Linked DNA regions of Coraliomargarita algicola. The protein of the gene in region 2 interacts with the protein of the main gene of each other region in a pairwise test. Links are inferred from orthologs where the notes say so. Each region holds a gene or a part of one and is shown on either strand. Other genes may lie near its edges. The genes, in order: rpe, dnaN and dnaE.

Region 1 (5,286 bases), 1.9 Mb from region 2 along the record:
AGGAATTTTTGGATCCGAGCAAGTCGATGGATGTGCCGTTTATGCCAAGTTGGAAACGAGTGATTGCGGCGGTGCCTGACATTTTGCACCAGATCAAAGAAGCGGTCGAAGATGATCGTCAGGAGTTCGGGTCTGAGATCGTCGTGAATCCTGCGCTGCACCCTAAGACGCAGCGGGTGCGTCAGCGTGTGGCCTTGCACGTGAACGAAATTTACGGTGCCGAGCGTGTCGAAGAGATTACAGATCATTTATTGGAAGCGGCTCATATGTCCGAGCAAGTCGCGCCGGTGGCATTGGGGACCAGTAAGTGGGATCAGTCAGACATCATGATGATCACCTACGGTGACTCGATTATCAGTGAAACGCGCAAGCCTCTGCGTGAATTAAAGAATTTTCTGGTGCGAGATCTGCGGGACACTTTGAGCGCAGTGCACGTCTTGCCGTTTAACCCTTATAGTTCGGACGATGGTTTTTCGGTGATTGATTACAAGGCCGTCGACTCGAAGCTGGGCACTTGGGAGGACTTGCAATCGATCGCGGAGGACTTTGACCTGATGGCCGACTTGGTGATCAATCATTGCTCCAGTCAGTCCCGTTGGTTTCAGAACTTCCTAAAAGGCCGCGACCCCGGTCGTGATTATTTTATCGAGGGCACTGACTATGAAGATCTCTCGATGGTGGTCCGTCCGCGCAGCACGCCGCTATTGACCGAGGTCAAAACAGTCGATGGCGCGAAGCATGTATGGTGTACCTTTAGCGAGGATCAGGTCGATCTGAATTACAAGAATCCAGAGGTGCTTTATGAGATCGTGCGTATCATTCGTCACTATGTAGAGCAGGGGATTCGTTACTTCCGCTTGGATGCGATTGCTTTTCTTTGGAAAGAGTCGGGCACGAATTGTGTGCATTTGCCACAGACGCACGAGTTGATTAAGTTATTGCGCATCGTGATCGAAAACTTAGAGCCCACTGCAGTTTTAATCACAGAGACAAATGTGCCTAACCGCGAGAATCTCAGTTACTTTGGCAACGACAACGAGGCGCATTTGATCTATAACTTTTCGCTGCCGCCCTTGTTGTTGAACTCGATTTTGAGTGGCAATTGTAAGCACTTAAAGACCTGGATGATGTCTATGCCGCCGGCCCGTCGCGGGCGGGCCTATCTGAACTTTATCGCTTCGCATGATGGCATAGGACTGCGCCCGGCGGAGGGGCTGCTGTCCGCCGAAGAGTTGGACGACTTGGTGGCTAACTTGCGTGATAGTGGCGGTGAGATTTCGATGCGTCGCACCCCCGAAGGGGAGCTCACGCCGTATGAGGCTAATATCTCGCTTTACAGTGCGATGGCCAAGACCATCGGCGGGGAGGCCGATGGTTTGCAAACTGCGCGTTACATCTGTGCGCATACGATTATGTTGGCTCTGGAGGGCTTGCCGGCGATTTATATCCATAGTCTACTCGGCACAGAGAATAATCGCGAGGGCATGGCACAAACCGGCCGTGCCCGTACGATCAATCGCTACCAATGGCCAGTCGACGAGCTCAACGCTGCACTGGAAGACGATGGGCGTCATCACAAGGCTGTCTTCGCTGAGATGAAACGCTTGATTGAGATTCGCCGCAAGCAAGCTGCTTTTCATCCAAATGCCACTCAGTATACATTGCATTTCTCGGATCAGGTATTCGCATTCTGGCGCGAGAGCTTGAACCGTGATCAATCTTTGTTTGCCTTAAATAACATATCCGACCAACGCCAAACGATACCATTGGTGGAGTTGAATCTAATCGCGACGGAGACTTGGTGTGATTTGATTAGTGGCCAAAGCTACAATGATCTCGAAGGGGAAATTGTGCTAGAGCCCTATAGTTGCGTATGGATTTCGAATAAAGCGTAGGCGGCGGGAAACTGCGGTCAATTAGAGTTAGCGGTTGCTTTTCATGTGATTGGCTAGAGGCTTTGTCTGCTTATGAAGAAAACATTCCCTCTGACACATGACAGAATCCAACCCGAACGCTTGGTCGACTCGATTCGCGCAGAGGTGAATAAATACCTCAAGCGCGAGCGTAAGAAGAAGTTACCAGAAGGGCAGGACTTTTGGGATTTCAACTGCAAAGCGGGGATCACAGCCGAGACTGCGGTGGTGGTGCATGTGAGTGCCTTGTCGCAGGCGATCGGGCAAGCGCTGGAGCAGGGGGGTGAAAGCGTTTACGTGGAAGTGATCTCCAAGGCGATGAAGCGGCAGACGAAGGCCGTCCGCCCCGAGGGCTCAGGCGCGAGCGCTCGCGACGTTTAGCAGGTGACCTTTTGGATGAATGCGCTCTGATCGGCGGCTTTGAAAAATGCGGTCCCAGCAACCAAGGAATCTGCGCCGCGTTGGGTGCATAGAGGAGCCGTTTGTAGGTCCACGCCGCCATCGATCTCTAAGCGATAGTTTAGCCCGAGTTCGCTGCGCCAGGCATCGAATTGCTCAATTTTGGGTAGCACATCATGGCGAAAGCTCTGTCCACCGAAGCCCGGCTGCACAGTCATTAACAGTACAATGTCGCAGGCGGGTAAAAACTCCTTCGCGTCCTCCGCGGGTGTGTCTGGATTGAGCACCACGCCACATTTGCAGCCTTTGGATTTTATGTAGGCAAGTGTGTCGGCGACGGGATAGTCTGGCTCCACATGGATGGTGATTTGCTGTGCACCCGCATCCAGGAAGGCATCGATGTAGAGGTGCGGATTATCCAGCATCAAGTGAACGTCGAAGAAGAGCTGTGAGTCGGGCCGCAGTGCTTTGACTGTTTGCGGGCCAAAACTTAGGTTTGGCACAAAGTGACCATCCATAATGTCGAGGTGCACCCACTGTAGGCCTGCCTCTTCGATCACCTTAAGGCTGCTGCGAAGGTTGGCGTGGTCACCAGCGAGGATGGAAGGAGCGAGTAAAGTCTGATGTGGGCTAGGCATGACGGCCATTGAGCGTTAAAAGTGCCATTAGGCAAAAGGATTTTATCTAAATCTAACTGGTGCCGGGGCGCTTGCGGAAGCTGCGGGGGGATTCGCCGTGGCGGCTGTTGAACCAGTTGGAAAATTGGGAGAGATGGCGGAAGCCGAGTTCGGCGGCGATGACTTTGATCGGGATCTCCTTGCGGCGGAGTTGTTCGCAGGCATAGGTGAGGCGTTGGCGGTCACGATATTGATTGGGCGTGATGTCCAGCTCTACGCGCCAGAGGCGGTCCAGTTGTCCGGCGGTGAGCCCCTCTTGGGCGGCGAGTTCCTGGCGTGAAAAACTTTGGCGGATGCTGAGACTGGCAAGTGTTTGATGACTGTTTTGCACACGTGGGTCCTGAATGCGGGGCACTTGATAGTGCATGCCGTGGCGACTGGCGAGTTGGAGGGCCCAATTAAATAGTTCCAGGCTGTGTTGCTGTAGTTCCAGATGCGCGGTGATGGGGAGCTCCAAGCTTTGTAAATCAAGTCGCTGTCGTGGGGAGCAGGCCTGTAATGGCTGACAGTGAACTAAACGGGCAAGGGTGGCTTCGGCTGCGGCTTCGGTGGGCACACAAATCAGGGGGGCACCCGTCCATTCGGCTCCGTTTTGTGGGTTACCCAGCGAGATGTGGATGGAGATGATTTTCGCATCGTCGCTAAAGTGTTGGGTTCGCGTGCCGGGGGAGCAGAGTATCCAGGTCTCGGTTTGGGAGTCGGTTTCGATTTGATGGCCGTCTTTGCTCATTGTTGCTGCGCCGGCGAGAAGTTTGCACAAGGTAAACACGGTGCCGGGAAAGGTGCCTGACTTGCCTTGTGGTGGGCCGATGTAGCAGCGTTCCAGACTCGGGTGTAGGGCGTGCCAATTGGCTGGCTGGGCTGTGTCGTTGGAAGTCGGCATGCACATATTTGTTAACTTTATGCGAACGGCTGTAAATCGCATAATGTTGTTATCTGAGGGGCGAACGAGCAGCTTACCTGTTTTTACACTAAAGTTTACTGATTATGAAAATTACTGCGATTACTCCTTACATTTGCGATTGCTTTCGCACCAATTGGGTCTTCCTGAAAGTGGAAACCGACGAAGGTGTTTACGGGTGGGGGGAGGCCTCATTGGAATATCGTGAAAAGACGGTGGTCGAAGCGATGCTGGAAATCGCGCGTAATGTGATCGGGCGCAATGCATTTGAGATTCAGTCGATCTGGGATGAGGCGAACCGTGAAGTGTATTTCCGTGGCGGGCCGGTCTATATGTCGGCACTCGGTGCCTTGGAAATGGCGCTGTGGGATATTAAAGGCAAGGCCCTGGGGGTGCCTGTGTATGAGCTGTTTGGTGGTGCGGTGCGTGATCGTATAACCTGCTACGCCAACGCCTGGTTTTCGGGTGCGAAGGAGCCGGAGGAGTTTGCGGCAAAAGCGAAGCTTGCGATGGAAGCCGGGTATAAGGGGCTGAAGTGGGACCCCTTTGGTGCGGCCTACTTGGAACTGACGCCCGCGGAGTTGAAAAAGGCTGAAGCCTGTGTGGCCGCTGTGGCAGAGGTGGTGGATGGTAAGGCGGAGCTTTTGATTGAAGGACATGGTCGCTTTGATGTTCCGACCGCGGTGCGTGCGGCAGATATGATTGCAGCGCATAATGTGGGCTGGTTTGAAGAGCCGCTTCCGCCGGGTAATTTGGAAGCGCTGGCAGATGTGCGTCGTCGCAGTCGCGTGCCAATTGCAGCGGGGGAGCGCTTGTATAGCCGCTGGGACTACATCTCGTTTTTTGAGTCACGCTGTGCGGACTTTGCGCAGCCGGACGTCACTCATGTGGGGGGCATGTCGGAACTGAAGCGAATCGCCGAAACTGCCGAAGGCTATTTCTTGCCATGTTGCCCGCACAACCCCTGTGGTCCGGTCGCGAATGCGGCGACACTGCACATTGCGGCCTCGACGATGAACATCCGTCGCCTGGAAACCATGGCGACCGATGTGAACTGGCGCACGGAGATTGCACAAGAAGAAGCGGGCTTCGAGGATGGTTGCCTGACGATTCCGCAAGTGCCGGGCTTAGGTGTCGAAATCGATATCGAAGCGATGAAAGCGCACCCCTATCAGGCGCATGACCTGCGTCACTACAAGGGCACCTTAACGGACATCCGCCCCAAGGACAGCGGGTTTATCTTCAAAAAATAGAGCGCCACCACTATGACCACAGAATTAAATCCCTCCCGCTTTGTTGAGGTGCAAGATGTGCCGAAACTGAAACAAGAACAACTCACTGATCTTGCTGCCTGTGGCATGCCAGTGCTAGGAAAGATGTCCGTACGCAAGGCCAC
Region 2 (5,220 bases):
TTTTGGCTTCTTAGCCATATTGCGTTGCATACAAGCTAACTACGCCACCGACCCCAGCGTTGTCTCTGACAATTACAAACAAGCTGTTTGGTTCATTCTTTTTGGGGTTATATGCGATGCCTTGGATGGACGTGTTGCTCGATTAGGTGGCCGGGAATCATTATTTGGCAAGGAGTTTGATTCGATCGCAGATATCATCTCCTTCGGTGTCGCGCCCGCTCTCATGATGATCTTTCTGGTGCTGACGCCTACGGTCGAAAAATATCCGATCTTTTTACAAATTAGCTGGCTGATTGGATTTGTATACTTGCTATGTGCAGCCGTTCGGCTCGCGCGTTTTAACGTGCTGACTCACCCGATGCTTCCTCCGGCCGAGAGGTTGAAAGGCACCAATGACTTTTTGGGCCTGCCGGTGCCTGCGGCGGCTGGGATGATTGCCTCGATCGTATTAGTCATCACCAGCCTCAAAACCCCCACATACGACTCCCGTAGCCTGGCGCTACTGATCCCTCCCTTCATGCTAGCGATCGCTTATCTGATGGTGAGCAATATACAGTATCCCAGCTTCAAAAACGTCGATTGGCAAACACAGACAAAGTTTCGCTCCTTCATCGCTCTGATTCTAGGCTTGGGCACTGCTTTCTTCTTCAAGGAATTCTTTTTTGCGCTGCTGTTTTTTACTTACATAGCCTATGGGCCCATCCGTCATTTCGTCCGCATCTACCGTGCTCGTAAAAATCTCAAGTTAGGCCCCAATAAAGGCAGTGAATAACTTGGGAATAAGTGCGAATAGTCTGTGGATTTCTAAAAAGTTATTCCCATTGTTCACTCTCCTCATTTTTAATTCACCCTCTTTTACACATAAAATTTATTTCGCAAATGACTTGTCGGCAGAGACTTGATGAGTTGTTCTACTTAATCCACCCCCTTACTGTTACTAAGAGATTTAAATATATAAAAAGAACTATTATATAAGCATTGCCAGTAAGTCCAAAAAAACGCCAAATTCTCCACCATGAAGTTCAAGATCAACCAGGATCATTTTAGCAACGGCCTCCAACAAGTTCTCAACGTTGTTGCGACTCGTTCTACCATGCCCATCCTCAGCAATGTGCTGATCGAAGCCGAGGAGGGTCACATTTCGCTGACTACAACCAACCTTGACCTTGGCATTCGTTGCCGAATCAAGGCTGAGGTTTCTGAACCTGGCAGCACGACATTGCCAGTTCGCAAATTGGCGACAATCGTGCGTGAGCTTCCGGTCAACGAGGTATTTGTTGAAACCAGTGATAGCAACCAGGCGAAGATTACATCGGGTGGTTCACTTTTCAAAATCATGGGTTTGAGTGCTGAGGAGTTTCCACCGTTGCCTACTTTTGAGAATCGTAAAGTCTTTGAGCTTTCGCAGGACAAAATCGTAAACATGCTCAAGAGCGTGTCTTACGCTCAATCCACGGATGAGAATCGCTACATCCTCAACGGTGTATACTTTAACTTTGCGGATGAGAAATTGACGCTGGTGGCGACGGATGGACGCCGTCTTGGTTTGACTGCGCTGGAACTAGAAATCAGCGAAGACAATGCGGGCAGCCTAATTTTGCCTGCCAAGACAGTGGGCGAGCTGGAGCGTTTGATGGGCAAGGGAGAAGCTGTGAAGGTCGCCTTCAACGATCGTCAGGCAGCTTTTGAAATCGCGATCGATGAAGCGGGCGATTCCGGTTTGATTGACCACCTCTATCTCGTATCCAAGATTGTAGAAGGTAACTACCCGAATTATCGTCAAGTCATCCCTAAGGAAACAGAGCACCGAGTCAAAATCGAGCGTGAGTTAATGCTTGAATGCGTGCACCGTGCAGCTTTGGTGACATCGGACAAGAGTAACTCTGTAAAGCTTAAGGTGAGTAAGAACCTGCTGGAAATCTCTGGCTCGTCGACTGAATATGGTGAATCGCACGAATCGATGGCGATCGCTTATGATGGCCCTGAGGTGCAAGTCGCGTTCAATCCACAATTTTTAATGGAGCCGCTTAAGGCTTTGACTAAGGATGAGGTCTTCTTCGAGTTCAAGGATGAGCTCAGCCCGGGGCTATTCAAGACATTGGATAACTTCATCTGTGTGATCATGCCACTGCGCTTGAACTAATTTAAGCGACCATAACACATTTTATGAAGGACGGTCGTTCAGGCCGTCCTTCTTTGTTTTAGACTATGTTTACTGAATCTTCAGAAATCTATCAATGGCTACTATTTATGGTGGCGATCGTGACAGTCTTGTTACCAATGCTTGGTAACCGCCTATCGATGCCTGCTTTTATCGTGTTAGGGCGTTGGACGCGGTGGTTCCTCTTCGCTGCTTTATTTGCCTATTTTCTGAAAGTATTTGGTCTCTCCTATCGTCCAGACTGGGTGCATTTTGTGACAGGGCTGGCTCTTTGGTTTGTATTGGAGACGGGGTATAATTGGATCGCAATTAAAGCGCTCAGCCGCAGTGAATTACCGCTATTTCCAGAGTTTTATGAGAATGTTGACGGCGATGAATGGCCGGCAGATGCACGTTTTATTGAACTCAAGGATTGGTTGCGCACTGAAAAGTATAGTCGGCTTAAAGCTCTGAAGGCAGAACTGTTTGAAGGCACCTTTTTACGTGCATCAATTTATGAAAGCACGGATGGGCTGACGCGCATACAAATCTTATTTTTACCGAAGCGCAAAGGCGGTGCGATTGCTTGTTATACGATCAGCACGCAGTCAAAAGATGGTGAGCGCTTGATTACGGATAATCTTTTCCTTCCATATGGAGGCTATTATCCAGAGAGTTGGAATATGTGCCGCAAACCATTAATTGGTTCTTTAAAACGCCTGCTACTTTTACATCGAAAACGTTTGTTGGCTTCTGGTTTTGAACCCGTTCCAGTCGAAGAGGATGCTTTAGTTGAGTTAAATGATCAGCAACGCATACTTGAGCGGCTCAATGTAGAGACTGGGTTTTTAGTGCCACGTCCGCGCCAGGAAGAGGATGGTAAGATTACCTATGAAGGCCGCTACAGGCTTTGGAAGGAAATGTGGATGTTAGCTTACCTGGGCAAATCAGTGGCCTAGTCGGGAGACCTCTCTGATTACAGCGAATCTTTTATAGGCACAAAAAAGCCCCCTAAAGAGGGGGCTTTGAAAGTTGAAAGCGTTTAGCTTCTATTTATGTGACCGCTCGTTGCGAGCAATTACATTTCCAATTGTGGGCGATCTGCCTTGGGCCAGTCGATGTGGTAGAACTTGCCACGAGGCTCATCGGTGCGCTCGTAAGTGTGGGCACCAAAGTAGTCACGTTGAGCTTGCAGAAGGTTTTGCGGCAAGCGCGAGCTACGGTAGCCATCGAAGTAAGACAGCGCGGAGCTGAAGGTTGGGATGGATACACCGTGTGTGGCGGCTAGAGCCACGACTTTACGCCAGCTCTTTTGGGCGGTGTGGATGGCTTCGCTGAAGTATGGGTCCAGCAGAAGGTTGGCGAGATTCGGATCACGCTCATAGGCTTCTGTGATCTTTTGCAGGAAGGCCGCACGAATGATGCAACCACCGCGGAAGATTTGTGCAATCTCACCGAAATTGAGCTTCCAGCCATATTCCTCTTGAGCGTAAGCCATCAATTGGAAGCCTTGTGCATAGGAGCAGATCTTGGAGGCGTAAAGAGCCTCGCGGATCGCTTCGACCATTTCAGCCTTGTCGCCAGTGAAGGCTTCGGCCTCAGGGCCTTTAAGGATCTTTTCCGCAGCAACACGTTCGTCTTTAACGGCTGATAGGCAGCGAGCAAAGACGGCTTCGGCTACGGTGGGTGCAGGTGTGCCCATGTCGAGCGCATTGACAGAGGTCCATTTACCTGTGCCCTTCTGACCCGCTGTATCGAGCACGATGTCGACGAATGGTTTGCCAGTTACGGGATCGGTTTGCTTCAGAATGTCGGCTGTGATTTCGATCAGGAAGGAGTCGAGGTCGCCCTTGTTCCACTCAGTGAAGATGTCGCCCATCTCTGCCGGAGAGAGTCCCAACACATTTTGCATGAGGTCATAAGCCTCGCAGATCATCTGCATGTCACCGTATTCGATGCCGTTGTGGACCATCTTAACGTAGTGTCCGGCACCGTCTGGACCGATATAGGCGGTGCAACTGAAACCACCTTCGACAGGCTTGCCAGCTTCGGCGCCTTCGAGTGGTTTACCAGTTTCTGGGTCTACTTTGGCTGCGATCGCTTTCCAAATGGGCTCTAGGTGCGACCAAGCTTCCTTGCTGCCGCCTGGCATTAGAGACGGACCAAAGCGAGCGCCTTCTTCTCCGCCGGATACTCCGGAACCGATGAAACGAAGCCCTTTTTCTGTAAGCTCTTTTTCGCGCCGGATGGTGTCGTCCCACTTGGCGTTGCCACCGTCGATGATGATATCACCTTCTTCAAGAAGGGGAATTAAGCCTTCGATCACCTTGTCTGTCGCCCAACCTGCTTGCACCAGAATGATGATTTTACGAGGACGTTTGAGCGAGGCGACAAAGTCTTTGAGCTCGGCTTGACCGACTAGGCCACCCGGCGTGTCGGGGTTAGCCGCGACGAATTCTTCCATTTTGGAAGTCGTCCGGTTATAAACGGAAATCTTAAAGCCATGGTCGGCGATGTTAAGAGCCAGATTTTGGCCCATTACTGCGAGGCCAATCAGGCCAATATCGGAGGTTGCTTCAGACATAATTTGTATGGATTAAAAGTTGAATTAGGAAATCCAGCTCCAAAGTCTACGCAAGGGCAGACTGGGAAAGAGGCATGAATTATCGTCATATCTGGGATACATTTGATTAAAACGAACCAAAATAGCGCGTTATACTATGAATGAAAATTATATAATCCCGAGATTTTTTGCATAAATGCGCAGTTTGAGGTCCATTAGTAAGCTCTGATTGAAGCGTTACAGTCATGCGTAAATTGACTATTTGAATTGTCATTCAGAAAAATGCCTTCAAACGTAGGCGCCATGGAAGTAGTGGCAGGTATCTCTAAAGAATGGCGTCGTCGTATGCTATTTATGTTTTTTATGATCTTCGGTATGGCTGCCTGGTTTTTATCGGATGGCTATATCATGTGGCCGAACGAGGCGCAGCGCTATGGAGAGTATGCAGAAATCAAGGATGCTTTGATTGAGTCAGGAGACGCGGTAGATGAAGAAAGTTCTTCAGTAAAGCTCGCTT
Region 3 (6,618 bases), 280 kb from region 2 along the record:
TCCACGAGATGGGCTTCAACATCGTATACTTCCCACCGATCCATCCAATCGGTCGCGAGTTTCGTAAAGGCAAAAACAACACCCTCACTCCCGGCCCCGACGACGTGGGCAGCCCATGGGCAGTCGGCGCAGCCGAAGGCGGCCACAAATCCATCCTCCCCGAGTTAGGCACCCTCGAAGACTTTAAACACTTCCTCGACGAAGCCGAAATGCGCGGCATGGAGGTTGCCCTCGACATCGCCTTCCAATGCGCGCCCGATCACCCCTGGGTCAAAGAACACCCACAATGGTTCCGCTGGCGCCCGGACGGCACCGTGCAATACGCCGAAAATCCGCCCAAGAAATACCAGGACATCCTGCCCATCAACTTCGAGTCCGACGACTGGGAAAACCTCTGGGACGAGCTCAAAAGCGTCTTCGAATATTGGATCGAGCAAGGCGTCAAAGTGTTCCGCGTCGACAACCCACACACCAAGTCGATGGAGTTCTGGCGCTGGTGCATCCTCAATATCAAGGCGCAGCACCCCGAAGTCATCTTCCTCGCCGAAGCCTTCACCCGTCCCAAGCGCAAATACTTCCTGGCCAAAGGCGGCTTCACCCACGGCTACACCTATTTCACCTGGCGCAACACCGCAGCCGAGCTGCAGCAATACGTTGAAGAGCTCACGCAGGGCGACTCCAAGGATTACTTCTGGCCCAACTTCTGGCCCAATACGCCCGACATTCTACACGCCGACCTGCAAACCGGCAACCGCGCCACCTTCATCGGTCGCTACATACTCGCGGCCACACTCTCTTCCAACGTCGGTATCTATGGACCCGCCTACGAGCTACTCGACCATGAGCCCTATCCCGGCAAAGAGGAAAACAATCACAGCGAGAAGTATCAGCTCAAGGCCTGGGACCTCGACAAGCCCGGCAATATTCGCGCCGAAATCAGCCGTGTAAATGCCATTCGCAACAACCACGAAGCCTTCCAGCGCACCTTTAATGTGCAGTTCATCCCCTGCACCAACACTCACATTATCGCCTACTTAAAGCAGAACTTCGAAAAGACTGACCGCTTCATCGTGGTGGTCAACATGGACTGGGAAAACAAACAAGTCGGCAGCCTCGACCTCAGCGGCGCAGCCCTGGGCCTCGCCGCAGGAGCCAGCCTACGCCTCGTCGATCAATTCGCCGCAGCCCCCAAGGAATATCTGTGGCACGACAGCTTCCCCTACCTGGAGCTCAACCCACACACCTGTCCTGCGCATATTTTCCAGATTATCGATTAAGCAATTCCGATCTTTCAAATATTGTGTGATGCAAAATCCCCCGGCTCCGTAAGAAAGCATTCCATTGCCTACGCGTCGACATGCCCCTGGGATTGACATCTATAACCACACGAAAGCTGCCCGAGCATACCAACGTCGTTTCTGAGCTAATGCGTCCAGCGCCCGTGCCCAGAGTATTGCAATAGCTCGCGTCCAAGCTGGACTCGGTATTGGCGAACTCGACTTGCTAGTCGCGGCCCTCTCGGCAGAACAAGGCGTAGCCATCGCCACACGGAATGTTAGCGACTTCGAGCAAACTGGCATTCAAGTAATCAATCCGTGCGCTGAAGCCTAACAGCAGCACTTAGTGCACGCTGCGGATGGGATCATCCGCCCTCCCAAGGACGCATTTTCGACTGTGAATAGCTTCTGCTTGCATTGAAGATAAGGGGGCGCAATCTCCCCCTTCCCATGCCAGAGAAAGATACTGAATTCGTCCACCTTCACGTCCATACAGATCACAGTCTGCTGGATGGTTGTAGCCGGACGGATCGACTGTGCGCACGTGCCGCCGAACTGGGGATGAAGGCCCTCTCGATCACCGACCACGGTGTGCTCTATGGTCTGACCAGTTTTTTTAAACAAGCAGAAAAGCATGGGATCAAGCCGCTGCTAGGCTGCGAAGTCTACCTCGTCTACGAAGATCAACTGGCCACCGTCAACGAAGAGCGCGCCAAACAAAAGTCCCGCCACATGGGGCTACTCGCACGCAATTTCACGGGTTACCAGAATCTGTGCAAAATCGTATCCAAGGCGCATACGCAAGGCTTCTACCGCAACCCGCGCACCGACCTTAAAACTCTGGCCGAACACAGCGAAGGCCTGATCGGCTTTTCCGGCTGCTTGGCTGCCGTCATTCCGCAGTATCTGCTCAAGGGCGAGTTCGAAGAAGCCCGCGCGGCGGCCGCCAAGTTTATCGATATTTTCGGCAAGGACTACTTCATCATCGAGATCATGGATCACGGGATCGAAGAACAGCGTCGCATCATACCGGGCCTACTCAAAATTGCGGCTGAATTTGACCTCAAAGTCGTCGCCACCAATGATGTACACTACGTCAATAAAACCGATTGGGAGCCGCACGACTCACTGCTGTGTATCCAAACCGGAGCGAAGATACGCGACGAGAAACGTATGCGCTATGATGCGCAACAGTTCTACCTAAAGTCGCGTGAAGAGATGGACCTCGCCTTCAAAGAAGTGCCTGAGTCCATCACCAACACTTCCGCCATCGCAGAGATGTGCGAGGTCAAACTCCCCTTCGGCGAAGACCACTATCCTGTTTACGAACGCCCCGCCGAAATCGAAAGTGGTAACGACCATGTCAATTTTGAGCGCGTGCTGGACATCTACGTCGCCAAGAAAAACGAAATTTTGGTGCGCGACGGCAAAGAGCCGATCGAACTCTCGGAGGCCGAACGAATTAAGCACAAAAGCAACGGACTCTACCTGTTCGAGCTTTGTAAAATCGGCCTAAAGGAACGCTACGGCACCGACTACGATGCCTGCCGGGCGGACTGGGAAAATGCCTCCGCCCAAGACAAGCGCTATTGCGAACAACTCGAATACGAGCTCGCCATTATCACCGGCACGGGCTTCGTAGATTACTTCCTGATCGTTTGGGACTTCATTGCCTGGGCACGCAAACAAGGTATCCCCGTCGGCCCTGGCCGTGGTTCGGGTGCAGGTTGTATTGTCGCCTACGTGCTGAAGATTACAGACATCGATCCTCTCAGTTTCGGCCTGCTATTCGAGCGGATGCTTAACTTGGAACGTGTCTCGCCACCTGACTTCGACGTCGACTTCTGTATGCGGCGACGCGATGAAGTGGTCAATTATGTGCGCGATAAATACGGCAAAGACCGCGTGGCCAATATCATTACCTTCGGCACCTTTGGAGCCAAAATGATCATTCGCGACTTGGCACGCGTCAACGATCTGGAGTTTGCCGAGGCCAACAAACTGGCCAAGATGATCCCCGACGAGCTGAACATTACGCTCGACGACTCTGTCAAGAAATCGCCGGAACTCGCGGCCGAGGTCAACCGAAACCCCGTCGCCCGATCCATCCTCGACCAAGGCCGCGTGATCGAGGGGATGATTCGCAACACAGGTAAACATGCCTGTGGTGTGATCATCGCTGACCAAGACATTACCAATCTAATCCCCGTCACCCTGCAGGAAGGTGATTTGACCACGCAGTATCCCAAGGGCCCCTCGGAAGACCTGGGCCTGCTCAAGATGGACTTCTTGGGCCTCAAGACATTGACGGTGATCTCCGATGCAGAGAAGAATGTACGCATGACGCGTGACATGCCCGACTTCAACGTCGAGAAAGTCTCACTCAAAGACAAAGAAACCTTCGACCTGCTCAACTCCGGTCGCACCACCGCCGTCTTCCAATTGGAATCCGGTGGCATGCAGCAGCTCTGTCGTCAGATCGGCCTGAGCTCCTTCGAGGAGATTATCGCGTTGATCGCGCTCTATCGTCCTGGGCCGATGCAGTTCATACCGCAGTTCATCGAAGGTAAAAAAGATCCCTCTACGGTGCAGATTCCCCACCCTTTGCTAAAAGAGCTAGTGCAGGAAACTTACGGGGTATTGGTTTACCAAGAACAGGTGATGCAATCTGCACAGATCATCGCAGGCTATACACTAGGCGGTGCGGATATTTTGCGCCGCGCGATGGGTAAGAAGATTAAGTCGGTGATGGATGAGCAAAAGGGCGTCTTCATCAAAGGCGCCAAGGAAACCAACAACATCGACCGTAAAACCGCCGAATCGATCTTTGCCTTGCTGGAGAAATTTGCCCAATACGGTTTTAATAAGTCGCACTCCGCAGCTTATGCGATGCTCAGTTATCGCACTGCGTATTTAAAAGCCAACTACCCGGTGGAGTTCATGGCGGCCGTGCTCACCTCCGAGCAAGGCAATGCGGACAAGCTATCCAATTTCCTCGCAGAGTGTAACGCGATGAACGTGCCGGTGCTCAGCCCGGATGTAAATGAGTCCGGAGCGGACTTCACCCCAGTCATTGAAAAGGGCGAAGGTTGTATTCGTTTCGGTATGGCATCCATCAAAGGCGTCGGCGAAGGTGCCGCCAAAGTGATCATCGCCGAACGCGACGCCAATGGCACTTACAAAGATTTCACCGACTTCATCGTTCGCAACTCCGACAAAGCCGTCAATCGACGGGTGATGGAAGCGCTGATCAAAACCGGTGGCTTCGACTCGCTGGGCGAGGACCGTGCCAGCCTACTCGATGGGCTCGACTCCGAACTCGCCGAAGCAGAAAGCGCCCGCAAAGATCGCGAAGCGGGCCAAAGCAGCCTCTTCGACATGCTCGGCGATGATAGTGGCGTGGCCGACGAAGACAAACCTGGCAGCAATCGACGCACTGTCGAGGAGATGGGCATGACCGAAAAGCTCCGCTACGAAAAAGAACTGCTGGGCTTCTACATCTCCGGGCACCCCATGGATGCTTATGCCGCTCTCGACGATGCCATCGACAGCTTTCGCCACCCCGACGACCTGTTTAACTTTGACGACCGCAGCAGCTTCCGTCTGTGCGGAATCGTCAGCAATTTACAGATCAAATACACGCGCAAAGACAGCAAGCAAATGGCAGTCTTCAATCTGGCCACTCGCAACCATAGCTTCGAGATGATCATGTTTCCCGATCCATATGCCAAGGAGGGGCACCGCTTGGAGGATGGAAAACTCGCATTGATCCATGGCATTATCGGTCGCCGCAATGGAGAGATGAGCCTGGCCGCGCATAACATCTTCGATCTAGAGGTCTCGATTCCGAAACTCATTCAACGCATTAATTTCATCCTCTACCCGAATAGCAAAGCCGTCGAATTCATCAACCTACTACGCGACACCATCGACGAGCAATACGGAGAGACGCGTGTGAATATCAGCTTCCTGGTCGAAGACCAAATCCTGGAGGCCCAAACGGCGCAATCACTCACCTTCACAATCACCGGCACTAATTTCAAATCACTACGCCGCCACCCCGCCCTCGCCGGGGTGCGAATCGAAGCCATCGACTTGAAACCGATTGATGATCGCAAGCCGTGGGAAAAGCGAGGGAAGAAATTCTAGGACTGTGCCATACGAATCAATTTCGTCTCCGCATCATAGAAATAATCCGGGATCTCTTCAGACAAAGTCAGACGAATCGCCTCTTCAATCACTGCTAGCGGTGCCACGAACCACTCTCGCGGCGTATGTCGTTTGCCTACGTCATCAAAAACATCGATTTCTAGGCAAGCTTTTGCAAAAAACTTATGCAGCAACAGTTCCAGCTTCTGCGGATTGAGGTTATAGCACTCAAAGCTAGTAACAATTCTAACTGGTGCCATCAAATATGTAGGATCATCTGCAGCGTTTTTAATGCGTTCTTCCACCGAGCCACGGCTGTAGCCGATTTTGTATAAATCCTTATTTTGCGCAATCTTCGGATTCTGGCTTCGAGACCTTAACACATAGATAGTTCCAGTTTGCTGATCGGTATCCGTCAGGCCATCGAGTTCTTTGACCAAGCGATCTTCATGCTCAGTAATGCGACGCCCATCTTTATACAGTTCACGCGCCAGCGATCGTAGCAACATCGCAGACTCTGTCCCATTTTCAAAGATGCAGCGCATCCGCGCGTTGACCTTACCACCTTTAAGCTCTTTTTCACCGACTGCTGCGACGTAGGCCATGATGCCTTTGAGCACAAAAAACTGCCCAGTTTCGATCTGTTGCTCATTGGCAAAAGGTAACATCTGCCGCTTACCGCTTCTCAAGTCTTGATGACAATTTTTAAACAGTGGCTCAAAGCGATCAAAGTCTTCGCATGCTTCACGCTGCGCGATGTAGTCGGGCATCTCAATCTGACTTCGGACATGCTTCAGGTTGAAGATGTCTACCTCGGGCGCAGGATCATCTAAAAGCCCAAGGTCGTCATCGTTATAAATATCTTCCATCGATGCGGGTGGTTCCAGTGTCGCGAGCAGACCAAATTCATCGAAGTTCTGTAGCAGCTGCAACTTTGCTTCGTCTTTGCGCAGTGCACTGAGGCTCATCGCCAATTGCGCTTCTTGCATATTTGATGGATTCACTTCGGGCTCACGCGCATGTAAGCGATAAAACTCGGTGATCTGGTGAAATTTATCGATCAAGCGCTCTTCTGCACTTTGCGCGGTCGACTGCACTGGCTTCACATCCAGCAAGCCGAGATCATCATCCGCGATCAATTGTTTTAGTTGCTCGGCATCCATGCTTAAAGTCCCTGCTGCTTGCGTTGCTG

The links.
Region 1: the proteins of dnaN (region 2) and rpe interact in binary tests that used the Escherichia coli proteins (3 or more experiments, as listed by UniProt). The link is inferred for Coraliomargarita algicola from one-to-one orthologs.
Region 3: the proteins of dnaN (region 2) and dnaE interact in binary tests that used the Escherichia coli proteins (3 or more experiments, as listed by UniProt). The link is inferred for Coraliomargarita algicola from one-to-one orthologs.

The regions. Positions count from the first base shown.
Region 1 is NZ_CP138858.1:1,027,262-1,032,547, reverse strand. The notes cover bases 1,121-4,049. They hold rpe (ribulose-phosphate 3-epimerase), read right to left. Parts: upstream 2,951-4,049; coding sequence 2,291-2,950; downstream 1,121-2,290. Other genes in these bases: SH580_RS03915 (mandelate racemase/muconate lactonizing enzyme family protein), read left to right, coding at 3,977-4,049; SH580_RS03920 (helix-turn-helix domain-containing protein), read right to left, coding at 3,003-3,872; SH580_RS03930 (DUF6172 family protein), read left to right, coding at 1,968-2,294; SH580_RS03935 (alpha-amylase family glycosyl hydrolase), read left to right, coding at 1,121-1,895. Also shown: more of SH580_RS03935, read left to right, coding at 1-1,120; more of SH580_RS03915, read left to right, coding at 4,050-5,143; SH580_RS03910 (GH39 family glycosyl hydrolase), read left to right, coding at 5,156-5,286. UniProt on the Escherichia coli protein: Catalyzes the reversible epimerization of D-ribulose 5-phosphate to D-xylulose 5-phosphate.
Region 2 is NZ_CP138858.1:2,883,428-2,888,647, forward strand. What follows is about bases 217-3,079. They hold dnaN (DNA polymerase III subunit beta), read left to right. Parts: upstream 217-1,015; coding sequence 1,016-2,143; downstream 2,144-3,079. Other genes in these bases: pssA (CDP-diacylglycerol--serine O-phosphatidyltransferase), read left to right, coding at 217-772; SH580_RS11690 (hypothetical protein), read left to right, coding at 2,209-3,079. In the rest of the region: more of pssA, read left to right, coding at 1-216; more of SH580_RS11690, read left to right, coding at 3,080-3,099; gndA (NADP-dependent phosphogluconate dehydrogenase), read right to left, coding at 3,219-4,724; SH580_RS11700 (hypothetical protein), read left to right, coding at 4,986-5,220. UniProt on the Escherichia coli protein: Confers DNA tethering and processivity to DNA polymerases and other proteins. Acts as a clamp, forming a ring around DNA (a reaction catalyzed by the clamp-loading complex) which diffuses in an ATP-independent manner freely and bidirectionally along dsDNA.
Region 3 is NZ_CP138858.1:2,602,789-2,609,406, forward strand. What follows is about bases 1,366-5,626. They hold dnaE (DNA polymerase III subunit alpha), read left to right. Parts: upstream 1,366-1,727; coding sequence 1,728-5,426; downstream 5,427-5,626. Other genes in these bases: SH580_RS10495 (GIY-YIG nuclease family protein), read right to left, coding at 5,423-5,626. Also shown: SH580_RS10485 (alpha-1,4-glucan--maltose-1-phosphate maltosyltransferase), read left to right, coding at 1-1,277; more of SH580_RS10495, read right to left, coding at 5,627-6,589; SH580_RS10500 (DEAD/DEAH box helicase), read right to left, coding at 6,592-6,618. UniProt on the Escherichia coli protein: DNA polymerase III is a complex, multichain enzyme responsible for most of the replicative synthesis in bacteria. This DNA polymerase also exhibits 3' to 5' exonuclease activity. The alpha chain is the DNA polymerase catalytic subunit.